3 regions of the Stenotrophomonas sp. Steno-Z10-BAI genome follow, and region 1 is predicted to be linked to each of the others. Evidence: predicted binding sites of a transcription regulator. Region 1 holds the regulator's gene; each other region holds the start of a gene.
The links. The regulator HrcA, encoded in region 1, represses chaperone genes, less so after heat shock. The targets are predictions, from matches to a motif close to TTNGCACTCNNNNNNNNNGAGTGCNAA.

Region 1 (5,299 bases):
CGTCGTTCTCGAAGTAGACGGTGAAGTTCTTCACGTCCGTCTTGCCCACGCGGTTCACGCGCTGGCTGGCGGTGTAGTCCCAGCGCTGGGCGTGGAACGGGTCCGCGACGGAGGGCGTGCCGAGCAGGGCACTGACCTGCTGCTTGCTCTGGCCCACCTGCAGCTGACCGACGGCCTGCTCCCGGATCAGGTTGCCCTGATAGATGGGTTGCTTGTAAATGATGCCGCAGCCCGTGGTGGACAGGGCAACGGCGGCGACCAGCAGGAGATTGCGCATCGGGGAATGGCGTTTGGGGAAATCGAGTCGATGATACACTCCTGACGTGTCGCCGCGACCCAATCCGAGGCAGCTGGCGCTAAATCGCCAATGAACGGAGAAGTATGGAAACCCACGACCTGCGCAAAGTCGGCCTGAAGGTGACCCATCCGCGTATGCGGATCCTGGCGCTGCTCGAGCAGCGCAATGCCAGTCACCACATGACCGCCGAAGACATCTACCGCCAGCTCCTGGAGCACGGGGATGAGATCGGCCTGGCCACGGTGTACCGGGTGCTGACCCAGTTCGAGGCCGCCGGCCTGGTGCTGAAGCACAATTTCGAAGGTGGCCAGGCCGTCTACGAGCTGGACCGCGGTGGCCACCACGACCACATGGTCGATGTCGACAGTGGCAAGATCATCGAGTTCGAAAGCCATGAGATCGAGGAGCTGCAGCGCAAGATCGCGGCCGACCATGGCTACGAGCTGGAAGAGCACTCGCTGGTGCTCTACGTCCGCAAGAAGCGTCGGTAACGGCCTGCAGGCCGCCCGGATGCGATCAAAAAACCCCGGGCATGCCCGGGGTTTTCGTTTTCAGGGGGAGGCGCCGGTTCCGGCGGGGCGCCGGCCAGCGGCCGGCACTAGCCGATCACGGGGGCCTCAGGCCTGCAGCAGCTTGCGCGCCGCCGCCCGGGCTTCCTTGCTGACTTCCACGCCGCCCAGCATCCGGGCCAGCTCTTCTTCGCGGGCCTTGGTATCGAGCTTTTCGACCGCGCTCTGGGTCATGCCGTCCACCGGCGCCTTGCTGACCCGGTAGTGGGCGTGGCCCTTGGAGGCGACCTGGGGCAGATGGGTGACGCACAGCACCTGACGCTTCTCGCCCAAAGCGCGCAGCTTCTGCCCGACGATGTCGGCCACGGCGCCGCCGATGCCCGAATCGACCTCGTCGAAGACCATGGTCGGCACCGCGTCCAGGCCCAGCGCGGCGACTTCGATCGCCAGCGAGATACGGGACAGCTCACCACCCGAGGCGACCTTGCGCAGGGCGCGCGGTGGCTGGCCGGCGTTGGCGGCGACCAGGAACTCGACCCGCTCGGCGCCGTTCGGGTCCGGCTTGGCCACGGTCTGCGGCTCGATATCGATCAGGAACTGACCGCCGCCCATGCCCAGCTCGCCGATCAGGGTGGTGGTGGTGTCCGACAGGGCCTTGGCGGCTTTCCGGCGGCTGGCGCTGAGCACCTCGGCCACGGTCTTCCACTGGCCGGCGGCACGGTCGATCTCGCCGGCCAGTGTCTGCAGGCGCTCGTCGGCACCGCGCAGCTGCTCGACTTCGGCTTCCATGGCGTCGCGGTGCTCGCCGAGCGCTTCCATCGGTACGCGGTGCTTGCGGGCGAGGTCGTGCAGGCGGCCGAGACGGCGCTCGATATCCTCGAACTGCTCCGGGTCGGCATCCAGGTCGTCATGCACGCGATCGAGCAGGGACAGCGCTTCGTCCAGCTGGATGGCGGCGCTGTCGAGCAGGGCATCGACCTCGCCGAGTCGGCTGTCGTGTTCGGCCACGCGGGCCAGGTCATGGCGGGTCTGCTGCAGCAGCTGCAGGACCGAGACCTCGTCATCCCCATTGAGGCGGCTGACGGCCACGTCGCAGGCGCCGATCAGCGCGCTGGCATGGGCCTGGCGGCGGTGGCTGCTGCCCAGGGTGGCGATCGAGGCCGGGTCCAGATCCTCACGCTTGAGCTCGCTGAGCTGGTGCTCCAGGTAGCCGATCCGGTCGCTCACGTCGCCCTGGCGCGAGAGCGCCTCGGCTTCATCGACCAGCGTCTGCCAGCGTGCCGCGGTCTGGCGGACCTGGGCGCGCTCGGCGTCGTTGCGGGCGAAGGCATCCAGCAGCGAGAGCTGCGAGGGGCGCGAGAGCAGGGCCTGCTGTTCGTGCTGGCCGTGGATTTCGACCAGCATGCTGGCCAGCTCGCTCAGCTGGGTCAGCGTCACCGGGCGGCCGTTGATGAAAGCGCGCGAGCCACCGTCGGCGCGGATAACCCGTCGCAACTGGCACTGTTCTTCGTCGTCCAGCTCGTTGTCGCGCAGCCACTGGCGGGCCGGCGCGTCGGCCAGCGGCGCGAATTCGGCCGAGAGCTCGGCGCGCGCGGCACCGTGGCGGACCACGCCGCTGTCGGCGCGCAGCCCGGACAAAAAGCCCAGCGCGTCCACCATCAGCGACTTGCCCGCGCCGGTTTCACCTGAGACCACGGTCATGCCGGCGCCGAATTCCAGCTCGGTGGCGCGGACGACCGCGAAATCCTTGATCGATAGATGTCTAAGCATGGTCTACGTTGTACACGAGGGGTGTCTCCAAGCCGCGCACGCTAGCATGGGCCGAGGGCGTCTCCAATGACTTGCCAACGCGCCGTGCAGCCATTATCTAAGTGGGCGTCTCACAGGCTGATTCCATGCATCCTTCCGCGTCCCATCTCGCCCCGCGCGCCCGCCATCTGCTGCGGACGCTGATCGCGCGCCACATCCAGGATGGGGAGCCGGTCGGCTCGCAGACCCTTGCCCGGCATGCCGGCCTGGATGTCAGCCCGGCCACGATCCGCAACATCCTGGGCGACCTGGAAGACCTCGGCCTGCTCAGCTCGCCGCACACCTCGGCCGGCCGGGTGCCGACCGCGCACGGCTACCGGGTGTTCGTGGACAGCCTGGTCAAGATGCAGCCGCCGGGCGAGGGCGAGCTCAGCCGCCTGCGCACCGAGCTGGCCACCGGCACCGGCACCCAGGCCCTGCTCGGCAGTGCCTCGGAGCTGCTCTCGGCGATGAGCCATTTCGTCGGGGTGGTCAGCGCCCCGCGCCGGGAGCAGTTCGCGTTCCGGCATATCGATTTCGTGGCGCTGGACGCGCGCCGGGTGCTGGCGATCCTGGTGTTCGCCGACAACGAGGTGCAGAACCGGGTGATCGAGCCGCGCCGCGGCTTCAATCCCGGGGAGCTGGAGCAGGTCGCCAACTACCTCAATGCCAACTGCGCCGGGCGGCCGCTGGCCGAGATCCGGGCCCGCCTGCTGCTGGAGCTGCGCGATGCGCAGTCGGAAATGGAGCAGTTGCTGGCGCACAGCATCGAGCTGGCCGAGCAGGCGATGGTGCCGCCGGCCGATGACATGGTGCTGTCCGGGCAGACCCGCCTGATGGGCGTGCAGGACCTGTCCGATCTGGAGCGCCTGCGCGAGCTGTTCGATGTGTTCGCCAGCAAGCGCGAGATCCTGCAGCTGCTCGAGCGCACCATCCAGGCCCCGGGCGTGCGCATCTTCATCGGCGAAGAGACCGGGGTGATGCCGCTGGAAAGCGTCTCGCTGGTCACCGCCCCGTACTCGGCCGATGGCCAGGTGCTCGGGGTGCTGGGGGTCATCGGCCCGAAACGGATGGCCTACGACCGCATGATCCCGCTGGTGGAAGCCACCGCCCAGGTACTGGGGGCCGCGCTGGGCTCGCCCGCTGGCGGCGGATTGTCCCGCGATCGCGCATAAAGCGGCCCTGGACTCTTGAATCCCGTAGCCGCGCCCACATAGGGGTGGGTGGAGGCGGAGAGTCACCGCCAAGGATCCGGAAATGAACCAAGATCAGTCAGATATCGCATCCCAGAATCCCGCCGGCGAGCCCGGCGCTGAGCCGTCCCTGCAGCAGCAGCTGGACAGCCTGCACAACGAGCTGGCCCTGCTGCGTTCGGAGTCGCTGCGCGAACGCGCCGACCTGGACAACCAACGCAAGCGCGTTGCCCGCGACGTGGAACAGGCGCGCCGCTTCGCCAACGAAAAGCTGCTTGGCGAGCTGCTGCCGGTGTTCGACAGCCTCGATGCCGGCCTCAATGCCGCCGGCAGCGAGCCGAGCCCGCTGCGCGAAGGTCTCGAACTGACCTACAAGCAGCTGCTCAAGGTCGCCGCCGACAATGGCCTGACCCTGCTCGACCCGACCGGCCAGACCTTCAACCCGGACCACCACCAGGCCATCAGCCAGGTCGACGCGCCCGGCGCGGCACCGGGCAGCGTGGTGCAGGTGTTCCAGAAGGGCTACCTGCTCAACGACCGCCTGCTGCGGCCGGCGCTGGTCGTGGTGGCCCGCGACTGACCCACGGGTCGGTCCGCCGGGCCAGGCCCGGCGGTTCGACCGGACGCTGAACGCGTTGGGTCGCCATCGGACACTGTGTTTGATGGACGGCTTGAAAGTGTCCGCAGCGTCCCACACATCCCATTCATAACCCGGCAGCTGCCGGATGTACCCAGAACTTTCAGGAGTCTCCCTCATGGGCAAGATCATTGGTATCGACCTCGGCACCACCAACTCGTGTGTGGCGATCATGGACGGCGGCAAGGCCCGCGTCATCGAAAATTCGGAAGGCGATCGCACCACGCCCTCCATCGTTGCCTACACCAAGGACGGCGAAGTCCTGGTCGGCGCCTCGGCCAAGCGCCAGGCGGTGACCAACCCGAAGAACACCTTCTACGCTGTCAAGCGCCTGATCGGCCGCAAGTTCACCGACGCTGAAGTCCAGAAGGACATCGCGCACGTGCCCTACGGCATCCTGGCCCATGACAACGGCGACGCCTGGGTCCAGACCAGCGACGGCAAGAAGATGGCCCCGCAGGAAATCTCCGCCCGCGTGCTGGAGAAGATGAAGAAGACCGCCGAAGCGTTCCTGGGTGAGACCGTCACCGAGGCCGTGATCACTGTGCCGGCCTACTTCAACGACAGCCAGCGCCAGGCCACCAAGGACGCCGGCCGCATCGCCGGTCTGGAAGTCAAGCGCATCATCAACGAGCCGACCGCTGCTGCCTTGGCCTATGGCCTGGACAAGGGTGACGGCCGTGACCGCAAGATCGTTGTGTACGATCTGGGCGGCGGCACCTTCGACGTGTCGATCATCGAGATCGCCAACGTCGACGGTGAGAAGCAGTTCGAAGTGCTGGCCACCAACGGTGACACCTTCCTGGGCGGCGAAGATTTCGACAACCGCGTCATCGAATACCTCGTCGACGAGTTCAACAAGGACCAGGGCATC
Region 2 (5,299 bases), on a different contig from region 1:
CCGCCCAGCCTGAGCGTGCAGGCGGCCGCCACGGTGCCGTTCGAGAACGGCCGGGTGATCCGCCCGCTGCGCTTCCACAGCTACAACAACTACGCCTCGTTCATCCAAAAACTGGAGGTGACGCTGTATCGCGGCACCGACACGGATCTGGTCACGCCGCTGGCCCGCATCGAGCTGCCGGCGGACTATGTCGGCGACGCGGAGTGGAGTGGTGAGTTGCCGCCGCAGATCAAGCTGCGTACCGGCGATGAGCTGATCTACGTGGCGCGCGCCTACGGCACTGGTGGTGCGTTCGATGAAACCCGCCTCCAGCGCATCCAACTGGTGACCCCGGCCGATTTCGACCGTGGCCTGCAGATCACCCGCGAGAGCGTGCAGAAGACACTTGGCCAGGCGCTGGATGGCGACAGCGCGCAGGACCTGCAGCTCAGCAACAGCATCTATGGGCAGAGCATGCTCCGCCTGCAGAACATTCCCATCCACGGGTCGCGCGTGCGCCTGTATGGCCGCAACCTGGAGCCCAACAGTCGCGTGCGCATCAACGGCCAGGACTTCCCGGTCGATCTGGAGCAGAAGTTCGCGGCCGAGTTCCTGGAGCCGGTGGGTGAGCATCGCTACGACGTCAGTGTCGAATCACGCGATGCACCCTCCGCGCAGCGTCAGCTGGATGTGGATGTCACCGGCCGCTACCTGTTCCTGGTCGCCATTGCCGATGTCACCGTCTCCAAGAACAGCGCCAGCGGCAATCTGCAGCCGCTCGCCGCCGATGATCGTGACGATGACAGTTTCCTCAGCGAAGGCCGGCTGGCGTTCTATCTGAAGGGCAAGCTGCGCGGCAAATACCTGGTCACTGCTCAGGCCGACACGCAGGACCGTGAGCTGAAGTATCTGTTCCGCGATTTCACCCAGGCCGACGCACAGGACGTGTTCCGCCGCCTGGATCCGGATCTGTACTACCCGGTCTATGGCGATGACTCCACCACCTATCGCGACGTGGATACGCAGGGGCGGTTGTACCTGCGCGTGGATTGGGACCAGAGCCAGGCCGTGTGGGGCAACTACGCCACCGGCATCACCGGTACCGAGTATGGCCAGTACGTGCGCTCGCTCTACGGTGGTGCATTGAACTGGCGTTCGCTGGAGGCCACGCCGCTGGGCGAGGCGCGCTCGCAGGTGAAGGTGTTCGGCTCCGAGGCGCAGTCCGCCCCGGGCCACAGTGAATTCCTCGGCACCGGCGGCAGCCTGTATTACCTGCGCCATACCGACGTGTTGCCTGGTTCGGAGCAGGTGGTGCTGGAAGTGCGCGACCGCACCACCGGCCGCACCGAAACGCGCGCCACGCTGCAGGAAGGCGTGGACTATGAAATCGACAATCTTCAGGGCCGTTTGATCCTGACCCGTCCGCTGGCGCAGCTGACCCGCGAGAACGTGCGCAGCATCACCCGCGACATGCCGCTCGATGGCTACGACCAGCTGCTGCTGGTGGACTACGAATACGTGCCTCTGGGTTTCAGCAGCGATGACGTGACCTACGGTGCGCGCGGCCGGCAGTGGATCGGCGATCACGTGGCGATCGGCGGCACCTGGATCGACGAGAACCGCAGCGGTGAGAACTACAGCCTCAAAGGCGCTGACCTCACCCTGCAGGCCGGGCGTGGCACCTATCTGAAGATGGAGCAGACCCGCACCGAAGCGACCGCCGCCCCGGTGTTCTATTCAGACAACGGCGGCCTGAGTTTCATCCGCCGCAATCCGTACGAAGGCCGGCGCTCGGGCACCGCCAGCGCAGTGGAAGCGCGGGCCAACCTGCGCGAGCTGGGCTGGACCACGCAGGACTGGAGCCTGGGGGCGTGGTGGCGCGACGTCGATGCCGGCTTCTCGGTTGCGCGCCAGGACACCGGCCTGCCGATCCAGGAGTATGGCGCCGAGTTCCTCGGCTACCTCACCGACGACCTCAGCCTGTACGGCCGCCACACCCGCACCGAGCAGGGCGAACTTGCCCTGGAGCAGAGCCAGCTGACCGCCGAATGGCGGCTGGGCAACGACGGCCAGCTGACCGGTGAACTGCGCCGCGTGCGCGAGGAGCAGGAACTGCAGAGCGTGGATGCACTGCTCGCTGCGATCGGCTACCGCCAGCGCTTCGGCGCGTCGTGGGAGCTGTACGGCACCGGGCAGGTCACGCTGGACGATGACGGCGGTGCCTACGAGAAGAACGACCTGCTGACCCTCGGCGCGCGGTACCTGTTCGGTGATCGCAGCAGTGTCGGTGCGGAAGTGAGTGGTGGCAGCCGCGGCCATGGTGCCAAGGTCGATGGCGAGTACCGCATGGCACCGGATCACAGCCTCTACGGCAGTTACAGCTACAGCACCGACCGCACCGGCACCGATCCGCTGTTCGATACCGGCCTGCAGAGTGGCTGGACGCTGGGCCAGCGCTGGCGGCTGAGCAACCAGGTCAACGTCTACAACGAGAGCCAGTATCTGAAGGATCGTCGCCAGGACAGCGCGGGCATCGTGCATACCTTCGGCATGGATTTCTATCCCGCGCAGGGCTGGAACCTGGGCTTCACGATCATGGACGGCGAACTGGACTCCACCGTCGGCCGTGTCGATCGCCGCGCCTACAGCGTCAGTGGCGGGCGCACCGATGCGGTGGCGCAGTGGAACAGCAAGCTGGAGTACCGCCGCGACAGTGGCGCCGAACAGCGCGAGCAGTGGGTGACCACCAACCGCCTGCTGTACAAGCTCAACGAAGACTGGCGTTTCGCGTTGCGCGCCAACTACGCCGATACCGAAGACCGCATTGACCGCCTGGCCGATGCCAAGCTGGTGGAGACCAACATGGGCTTCGCCTGGCGCCCGCACGACAACACGCGCTGGGCCGGCTTCGGCAAGTTCACCTATCTCTACGACGTGGCCTCGCTCGGCCAGGAGGGCGGCAACCTGTACGACCAGCGTTCGCAGATCCTTTCGCTCGAAGGGATCCGTCAGCTGGGCGCGCGCTGGGAAGTGGCCGGCAAGCTGGCTTCGCGCTGGGGTGACTACCGCACCGGGCGCGGTGAGGGGGCCTGGTTGGACAGCCGTGCCGACTTCGCTGCCTTGCAGCTGCGCTATCGCCTGTTCGCGCAGTGGGAAGGCCTGGCCGAGCACCGGTGGTTGAAGGTGCGCGACGGCGGCGTGCGCAAAGGTTGGCTGGTGGGCGTGGACCGCCGGGTGGGGGAGAACTTCAAGGTCGGGGTGGGCTACAACTTCACCGAATTCAGCGATGACATGACCGAGCTGAAGTACGACCAGAAGGGGTTCTTCTTGAACATGGCGGGGTATTACTAGGCGTCGGTGGGTTCGGGCCTGCCACGCATGGCGTGGCACTACCGGGGATCGCGGTGTTGGCGGTCGGCTCCGGAGGGGGCAGGAGGTAGGGCCAGGCCATGCCTGGCTGAACTGCCGGCAACTTTTCCAGGATGAATGGGCGTTTCCTGCGGGCTGTTCAGCCAGAAAACACGCGGTATCCCCCGATTCATCATCGTATCCTGTTGATTCAATGGGGTTTGTTGCCTCGTTCCCGGGCTCTCGCCACTGTCATCATTTCGCGGTACGTTAGACGGGCAATCTGTACCAGCATCCCATCAACAGAACGCTGGAACTTCTTTCCCCTTTAGCAGTCCAATTCCGGGACTGCTAAGATGAGTGCTATGAGCCAGAACACCTCTACTGCCCTTGTGGCAAACAATCTCCCGATTCCCAGTGCGCTCGGTTCGCTGGACGCCTACATCGGTGCCGTGCACCAGATCCCGGTGCTGTCGGTCGATGACGAGCAGGATCTGGCCCGCCGCTTCCGCGACGAGCTGGATCTGGATGCCGCGCGCGAGCTGGTCCATTCCCACCTGCGCTTCGTGGTGCACGTCGCCCGCGGCTACAACGGCTACGGCCTGGCGCTGGGCGACCTGATCCAGGAAGGCAACATCGGCCTGATGAAGGCGGTGAAGCGCTTCGACCCGGACATGGGCGTTCGCCTGGTGTCGTTCGCGGTGCATTGGATCCGCGCGGAAATGCACGAGTTCATCCTCAAGAACTGGCGCATCGTCAAGGTCGCCACGACCAAGGCGCAGCGCAAGCTGTTCTTCAACCTGCGCAAGTCCAAGACCCGCCTGGGCTGGATGAACGCGGCCGAAGTCAGCGCGGTGGCCAAGGACCTGAACGTGTCCGAGCGCGAAGTGCTCGAGATGGAGTCGCGCCTGTCGGGTCGCGATATCGGTTTCGATCTCTCCAGCGATGACGATGACGATCATGCACCGCCGTCGCCGGCGGCCTACCTGCGGGCCAACGAAGAAGATCCTTCGATGGCGTATGAGCGGATGGACAGCGAAGACAATCAGCTGCAGCTGCTGCGCGAAGGCATGGCCGAGCTGGATGCGCGTTCGCGCGACATCATCCGCCGTCGCTGGTTGGACGCGGACAGCAAGGTGACGCTGCAGGAGCTGGCCGATGAGTACGGCGTGTCCGCCGAGCGCATCCGCCAGGTCGAGGCGAACGCCCTGAAGAAGATGAAGGCGCTGTTTACTGCGTGATGCAGTGACTGGCGTGATCACACGAGAAGGCCCGGCTTGATGCCGGGCCTTTTTGCTTTCTGGCGCTCAGGGCAGTGCTTCGATCGGTCGTGGCCCCGACCGTGCCAGGTCAGCCATGCTCGCGCGCAATCGCCCGCCAGCCGATATCGCGGCGGTGGAACTCATGGGCCCAGTGGATCGCACCGACGCCGGCGTAGGCGTTGCGCTGTGCCTCGCCCACCGTGCCGCCCAATGCCGCCACGCACAGCACGCGGCCGCCGGCGCTGAGCACCTGGCCCTGCGCGTCCAGCGTGGTGCCGGCATGGAACACCTTGGCCGTCGCGGCGACCGCTTCCAGGCCGTGGATCACGTCGCCGGTGATCGGGGTTTCCGGATACGGCGAGGCGGCCATCACCACGCCGAGGGACGGGCGCGGATCCCACTGCGCCTCCACGGTGTCCAGGCGCTCATCGATCGCCGCTTCGACCAGATCCACCAGGTCCGACTGCAGGCGCAGCATCACCGGCTGGGTTTCCGGGTCGCCAAAGCGCACGTTGAACTCGATCACCTTCGGCGCGCCGCTGGCATCGATCATCAGGCCCGCATAGAGGAAGCCGGTGAACGGAATGCCGTCGGCGATCATGCCCTGCACGGTCGGGTTGACCACCTCGCGCATCACGCGCGCATGCACTTCGTCGGTCACCACCGGAGCCGGCGAGTACGCGCCCATGCCGCCGGTGTTCGGGCCGGTG
Region 3 (5,299 bases), on a different contig from region 1:
ACGGGATCGGCAATCGACATGACCGCCGAGTATAGGACCGCCAGAGGCCAATGGTCCGACCGGCGCCGCGAGGGGGCGCCGGTCGGCCGGGCTCAGTTGGCCAGCTGGCAGGTGGCCGGCTTGGCCGAGGTGAACAGCGTCGGGGTGGCCCACTCCGGGTGGTCGATGAACGGATTGCGGTTGCCCTGGAAACTGAAGATCACCTCGTTGCGAGCGCGTTCCGCCGCGTCCGGCGGGTCGGACAGGTGCCAGTCGATCAGGGTCGAGAGCAGGCCCATGTAGGCCGGCGAGGCCGAGGTCTTGACGATCCTGCTGCGGTCGTCGGTCAGCTCCAGGTCCGGCTCGGACTGCCCGGTTTTGGCATCTTTACCGCCTTCATAACGGATCGCCATGTACATCACCGCACGTGCCATATCGCCCTTGCGGTGGCCCCACACTTCGAACGAGCCGCCATTGCCATCCGGCGTGCGCACCCAGTTGGAGGTGCCCGGGTAGCCACCCCTGCCGCCGCCGAATCCGTTGTTGGCCTCGGTCGCGCGTTCACCGCAGTTGCTGTCGCATGTGGCAAAGGGCTTGTTGCCGCGGTCCGCATTCCACTGTGCATCGGTCAGATACAGCATGTGGGTGTCGGTGTAGGGCGCGTAGGGCAGGCCCTTGTCGCCGGTGGTGCTGGCAAAGCCCAGCGAGTTGGGCCAGGTGTGTTCGCGGTTGTAGGTCAGCCCGCTGCCAGTGCCTGCGCGCCCGCTGACCTTGGTGTAGCTGCGGTTGCGGTAGGCATCGAGGATCTTGCCGCTGTTGTTGGGATCTTCGTCGGCGATTTCCAGGATGGTCCAGGTGCTGGTGCCCGAGCCGCTGTAGGGATAGGCGGTGTGACCCTTGATGGTCTCGTGCAGCGAGCAGCGCAACTGGCTGGGGGTGGAGGTGTTGACCCGGGCGTAGTACTCCCCGGGCGTGCCGGGGTTGCCCGGATCGGGCGTGGTGGCGGTGGCCACGGTGAAGGCGATGCGTGTATCGGCGGCCGGGCGGGCGCCTTGGGCATCCTTCACGCGGGTGGCGCGGATGTCGAAGCGGCAGGCTTCCCCCGCCACCAGCGCGGTGTTGGTGGCCAGGGTGAAGCGGGTGCCGGTGGTCGGGTGGCTCAACGCGACCGTGCCGGACTGGCCACAGCTCAGCGCGAAGGCGCCGCTGGAGAGGGTGACCGGCTCACTGAAGGTGACGCTCAGGTCGGCGGCGGCCGGGAAGGTGCTGGCGCCCTGCTCGGGGGTGGTGGCAGTGACCGAGGGCGCGGTGTTCGGGCCGGTCGGGCCGCCGCCGCCGCTGAAGGTCTGGCCGTGGTTGCACGCGCCAAAGGTCTGCGTGGCCGATTCGGCCCAGGTGAAATGGGCGTACTGGCTGCCGCTGCCGGTCAGCTGCAGGGAGGTGCCCGGGGCGGTGCTGTTAGTCTCGCTGACCGGGATGTTCTGGCTGGTCAGGCCCGCGGCGGGGCCGCCGGCGGCGGTGATGGTGCCCTCGTAGCTGAGGAACTGGACCACCTTGCCGCTGGCATCGACCAGGGCGATGCCGTCGTTGGGACCGTTCTGGATTCCGTTGGTCGGGTAGCTCACCGTGGCCAGCCGGGCGCTGCCGCAGCTGGCGGTGCCGGCCGGGACTGGGTTGTTGGCGTAGACCGCGGCGGCCGAGGGGGTGCTGCCGTTGTAGAGGTAGAGCCGGTAGCCGGACAGGTCTTCACCGGCGGTGGCGATCACTTCGATGGCCTCGCCGACGTCTCCGGCGGGGGTGCTGTCGTCGTAATGCAGTTCATTGATGAATACATCGGCCCGGGCCGGGCTGGTGGCCAGCACCAGCAGGCAGGCCAGGGACAGCGGCGTCAGCAACCTCATCTACGGCTCCTTGTGATTGGTCAATGCCGCTCGAATCTACGCAATCCAGATGACACATCGATTGGTCTGTCGGATTCGACCTTTCGCATTGAGAACTGCGTCAAACATTCACGCGCGGGCCCGGATCGGCAAAAAAAACCGGCCGCCTGCCCTTGAAAGGGGTGGGGCCAGCACCATCTCTGCTCTGTCCCGCACCGTCGGGTTTTTTCGTGAGCGTGGCTGGCAGTCGCCCTGTGCGAGTGCTAACATCGCCAGACTTTCCTAGACCAATCAACAACTTAAAAGGGTCTCACATGAGCATCAAGCCGCTTCATGACCGCGTCGTAGTCAAGCCGATCGAAGCCGACGAAATCTCGTCCGGCGGCATCGTGATTCCGGATTCCGCCAAGGAAAAGTCGACCAAGGGTGAAGTCGTGGCCGTCGGCCCGGGCAAGCCCCTGGACAACGGCAGCGTGCGCGCGCCGTCGCTGAAGGTCGGTGACAAGGTCATCTACGGCCAGTACGCCGGCAGCAGCTACAAGTCCGAAGGCGTCGAGTTCAAGGTCCTGCGCGAAGACGACATCCTCGCCATCGTCGGCTGAGTGATGCGGCCGGCCCCGTGCCGGCGCTTCCGCACTTCCTCCCGTTCAAGCAGCCGGGCATCGCCCGGCTCTACATAAAAAGGTAATCGCAATGGCTGCCAAAGATATTCGTTTCGGTGAAGACGCCCGCGCCCGCATGGTTCGCGGCGTCAACGTTCTCGCCAATGCCGTCAAGGCCACCCTGGGCCCGAAGGGCCGCAACGTCGTGCTCGAAAAGAGCTTCGGCGCGCCGACCATCACCAAGGACGGCGTCTCCGTCGCCAAGGAAATCGAACTGGCTGACAAGTTCGAGAACATGGGCGCGCAGATGGTGAAGGAAGTTGCTTCGCGCACCAACGATGACGCCGGCGACGGCACCACCACCGCCACCGTGCTGGCCCAGGCCCTGATCCGCGAAGGCGCCAAGGCCGTCGCTGCCGGCATGAACCCGATGGACCTCAAGCGCGGTATCGACAAGGCCGTGATCGCCGCCGTCGCCGAGCTGAAGAACATCTCCAAGCCGACCGCTGACGACAAGGCGATTGCCCAGGTCGGCACGATCTCGGCCAACTCGGACGAGTCGATCGGCAACATCATCGCCGAAGCGATGCGCCGCGTGACCAAGGAAGGCGTCATCACCGTTGAAGAAGGCTCGGGCCTGGACAACGAGCTGGACGTCGTCGAAGGCATGCAGTTCGACCGTGGCTACCTGTCCCCGTACTTCATCAACAACCAGCAGTCGCAGACCGCTGACCTGGATGATCCGTACGTGCTGCTGCACGACAAGAAGATCTCCAACGTGCGCGACCTGCTGCCCGTGCTGGAAGGCGTCGCCAAGGCCGGCAAGCCGCTGCTGATCATCGCCGAAGACATCGAAGGCGAAGCGCTGGCGACCCTGGTGGTCAACACCATCCGTGGCATCGTGAAGGTCGTGGCCGTCAAGGCACCGGGCTTCGGCGATCGTCGCAAGGCGATGCTGGAAGACATGGCCGTGCTGACCGGCGGCACCGTGATCTCCGAGGAAATCGGTCTGTCGCTGGAAAAGGCGACGATCAAGGACCTGGGCCGCGCCAAGAAGGTGCAGGTCTCCAAGGAAAACACCACGATCATCGATGGCGCCGGCGAGAAGGCCAACATCGAAGCGCGTGTCACCCAGATCAAGACCCAGATCGAAGACACCTCGTCGGATTACGACCGCGAGAAGCTGCAGGAACGCGTGGCCAAGCTGGCCGGCGGCGTTGCCGTGATCAAGGTCGGTGCCTCGACCGAAATCGAAATGAAGGAAAAGAAGGATCGCGTCGACGACGCCCTGCACGCGACCCGTGCAGCCGTTGAAGAAGGCGTGGTCCCGGGCGGCGGCGTTGCGCTGGTTCGTGCGGTCACCGCGCTGAGCGGCCTGAAGGGTGCCAACGAAGACCAGAACCACGGCATCCAGATCGCCCTGCGCGCGATGGAAGCCCCGCTGCGCGAAATCGTGGCCAATGCTGGCGAAGAGCCGTCCGTGATCGTCAACAAGGTCAAGGAAGGCACCGGCAGCTTCGGCTACAACGCCGCCACCGGCGAATTCGGCGACATGCTGGAATTCGGCATCCTGGACCCGACCAAGGTGACCCGTTCGGCGCTGCAGAACGCAGCTTCGATCGCTGGCCTGATGATCACCACCGAAGCCATGGTTGCCGAAGCCCCGAAGAAGGATGACGGCGCTGGCGCAGCTGGCGGCGGCATGGGCGGTATGGGTGGCATGGGCGGCATGGACTTCTGATGTAGATGCCGGCCTTCGGTCGGCACGCATCGGAGCGGTAGGTACCAACTGTTGGTCGGTACCCGCCATGCGCCAACGCAGTACGAAGAACCCCGCCGGAAGGCGGGGTTTTTTTGTGCGCGTATCACGGGCTCACAGCGCGCTGGTCGGCGCCTGGATCTCATCCTCCAGCCAGCGCAGGAATGCCGCGATGGCCGGGTTCTCTTCGGCGCCGGGCAGGGTGACGGCGTAGTACGCAAACCGCGTCGGCCACGGCTGATCCAGTACGACGGCCAGCCGCCCGCTGGCGACTTCGGATTCCACATACAGGTCACGCACCAGCGCGATGCCCTGGCCCGCTTCTGCGGCGCGGATCAGCAACACGTCATCATCGAACGCCGGGCCACGTTCGACGCGCGGATCGGGTGGCAGACCGAGCGCGCGGAACCACAGCGACCAGTCGCTGCGGTCGGAATCCTGCAGCAGCGGGTACTGCAGGCAGTCCACGGCCGAGTGGATCGGCCGGCCCTCGGCGAGCAGCGCCGGGCAGGCCACCGGCAACAGCACGGGCGCCGCCAGCGGCCGTGAGACCAGGCCGGGATACTCGCCGAGGCCGTGGCGGATGGCGATGTCGATGCGATCGCGACGCAGATCCGCCAGCGCCGATGAGGCCTCCACACGCACTTCGATCGCCGGGTGGCGTTCGGTGAACCGGCCCAGCCGCGGCACCAGCCAGGACGCGGCGAAGCTGGGCACGGTGCTGAGGGTGAGCGTCTGCCGGGCATGGATGGCCTCCAGCGTGGCCATGCTGTCTTGGATCTGATCGAACGCGCGCAGCAGGGCCGGGTGCACCTGTGCGCCGGCCGGGGTCAGTGCGACCCCGTGAGGGGTGCGGGTGAACAGCACAACGCCGGTGCGCGCCTGCAGCAGTTTGAGCTGCTGGCTGATCGCCCCCGGGGTGACCCCCATGACCGCAGCAGCGGCCTTGAGGCTGCCATGACGACCGGTTTCGACGAAGGCGCGCAGCGCGAGCAGGGGAAGGACGGCACCCATGACCTTAGATTGTCTCTCTTGGCAGTGCAGGAAGAATCGTTCTACAGGGCGCGTTGACCTGCGTA

Region 2: a site for HrcA is predicted at 3,656-3,682, ahead of rpoH (RNA polymerase sigma factor RpoH). Genes of this name have one in related genera too.
Region 3: a site for HrcA is predicted at 2,100-2,126, ahead of AC06E9_RS14260 (co-chaperone GroES). Genes of this name have one in related genera too.

What each region holds. Positions count from the first base shown of each region.
Region 1 is NZ_JBWJOZ010000004.1:306,191-311,489, forward strand. It holds gene AC06E9_RS12820 (outer membrane protein assembly factor BamE) at 1-277, opposite strand, end outside; gene fur (ferric iron uptake transcriptional regulator) at 382-789, shown strand; gene recN (DNA repair protein RecN) at 916-2,577, opposite strand; gene hrcA (heat-inducible transcriptional repressor HrcA) at 2,703-3,770, shown strand; gene grpE (nucleotide exchange factor GrpE) at 3,853-4,368, shown strand; gene dnaK (molecular chaperone DnaK) at 4,544-5,299, shown strand, end outside.
Region 2 is NZ_JBWJOZ010000005.1:211,949-217,247, forward strand. It holds gene AC06E9_RS14080 (TonB-dependent receptor) at 1-3,330, shown strand, start outside; gene rpoH (RNA polymerase sigma factor RpoH) at 3,693-4,568, shown strand; gene purD (phosphoribosylamine--glycine ligase) at 4,678-5,299, opposite strand, start outside.
Region 3 is NZ_JBWJOZ010000005.1:257,769-263,067, forward strand. It holds gene cutA (divalent-cation tolerance protein CutA) at 1-20, opposite strand, end outside; gene AC06E9_RS14255 (endonuclease) at 93-1,880, opposite strand; gene AC06E9_RS14260 (co-chaperone GroES) at 2,174-2,461, shown strand; gene groL (chaperonin GroEL) at 2,553-4,202, shown strand; gene AC06E9_RS14270 (LysR substrate-binding domain-containing protein) at 4,335-5,234, opposite strand.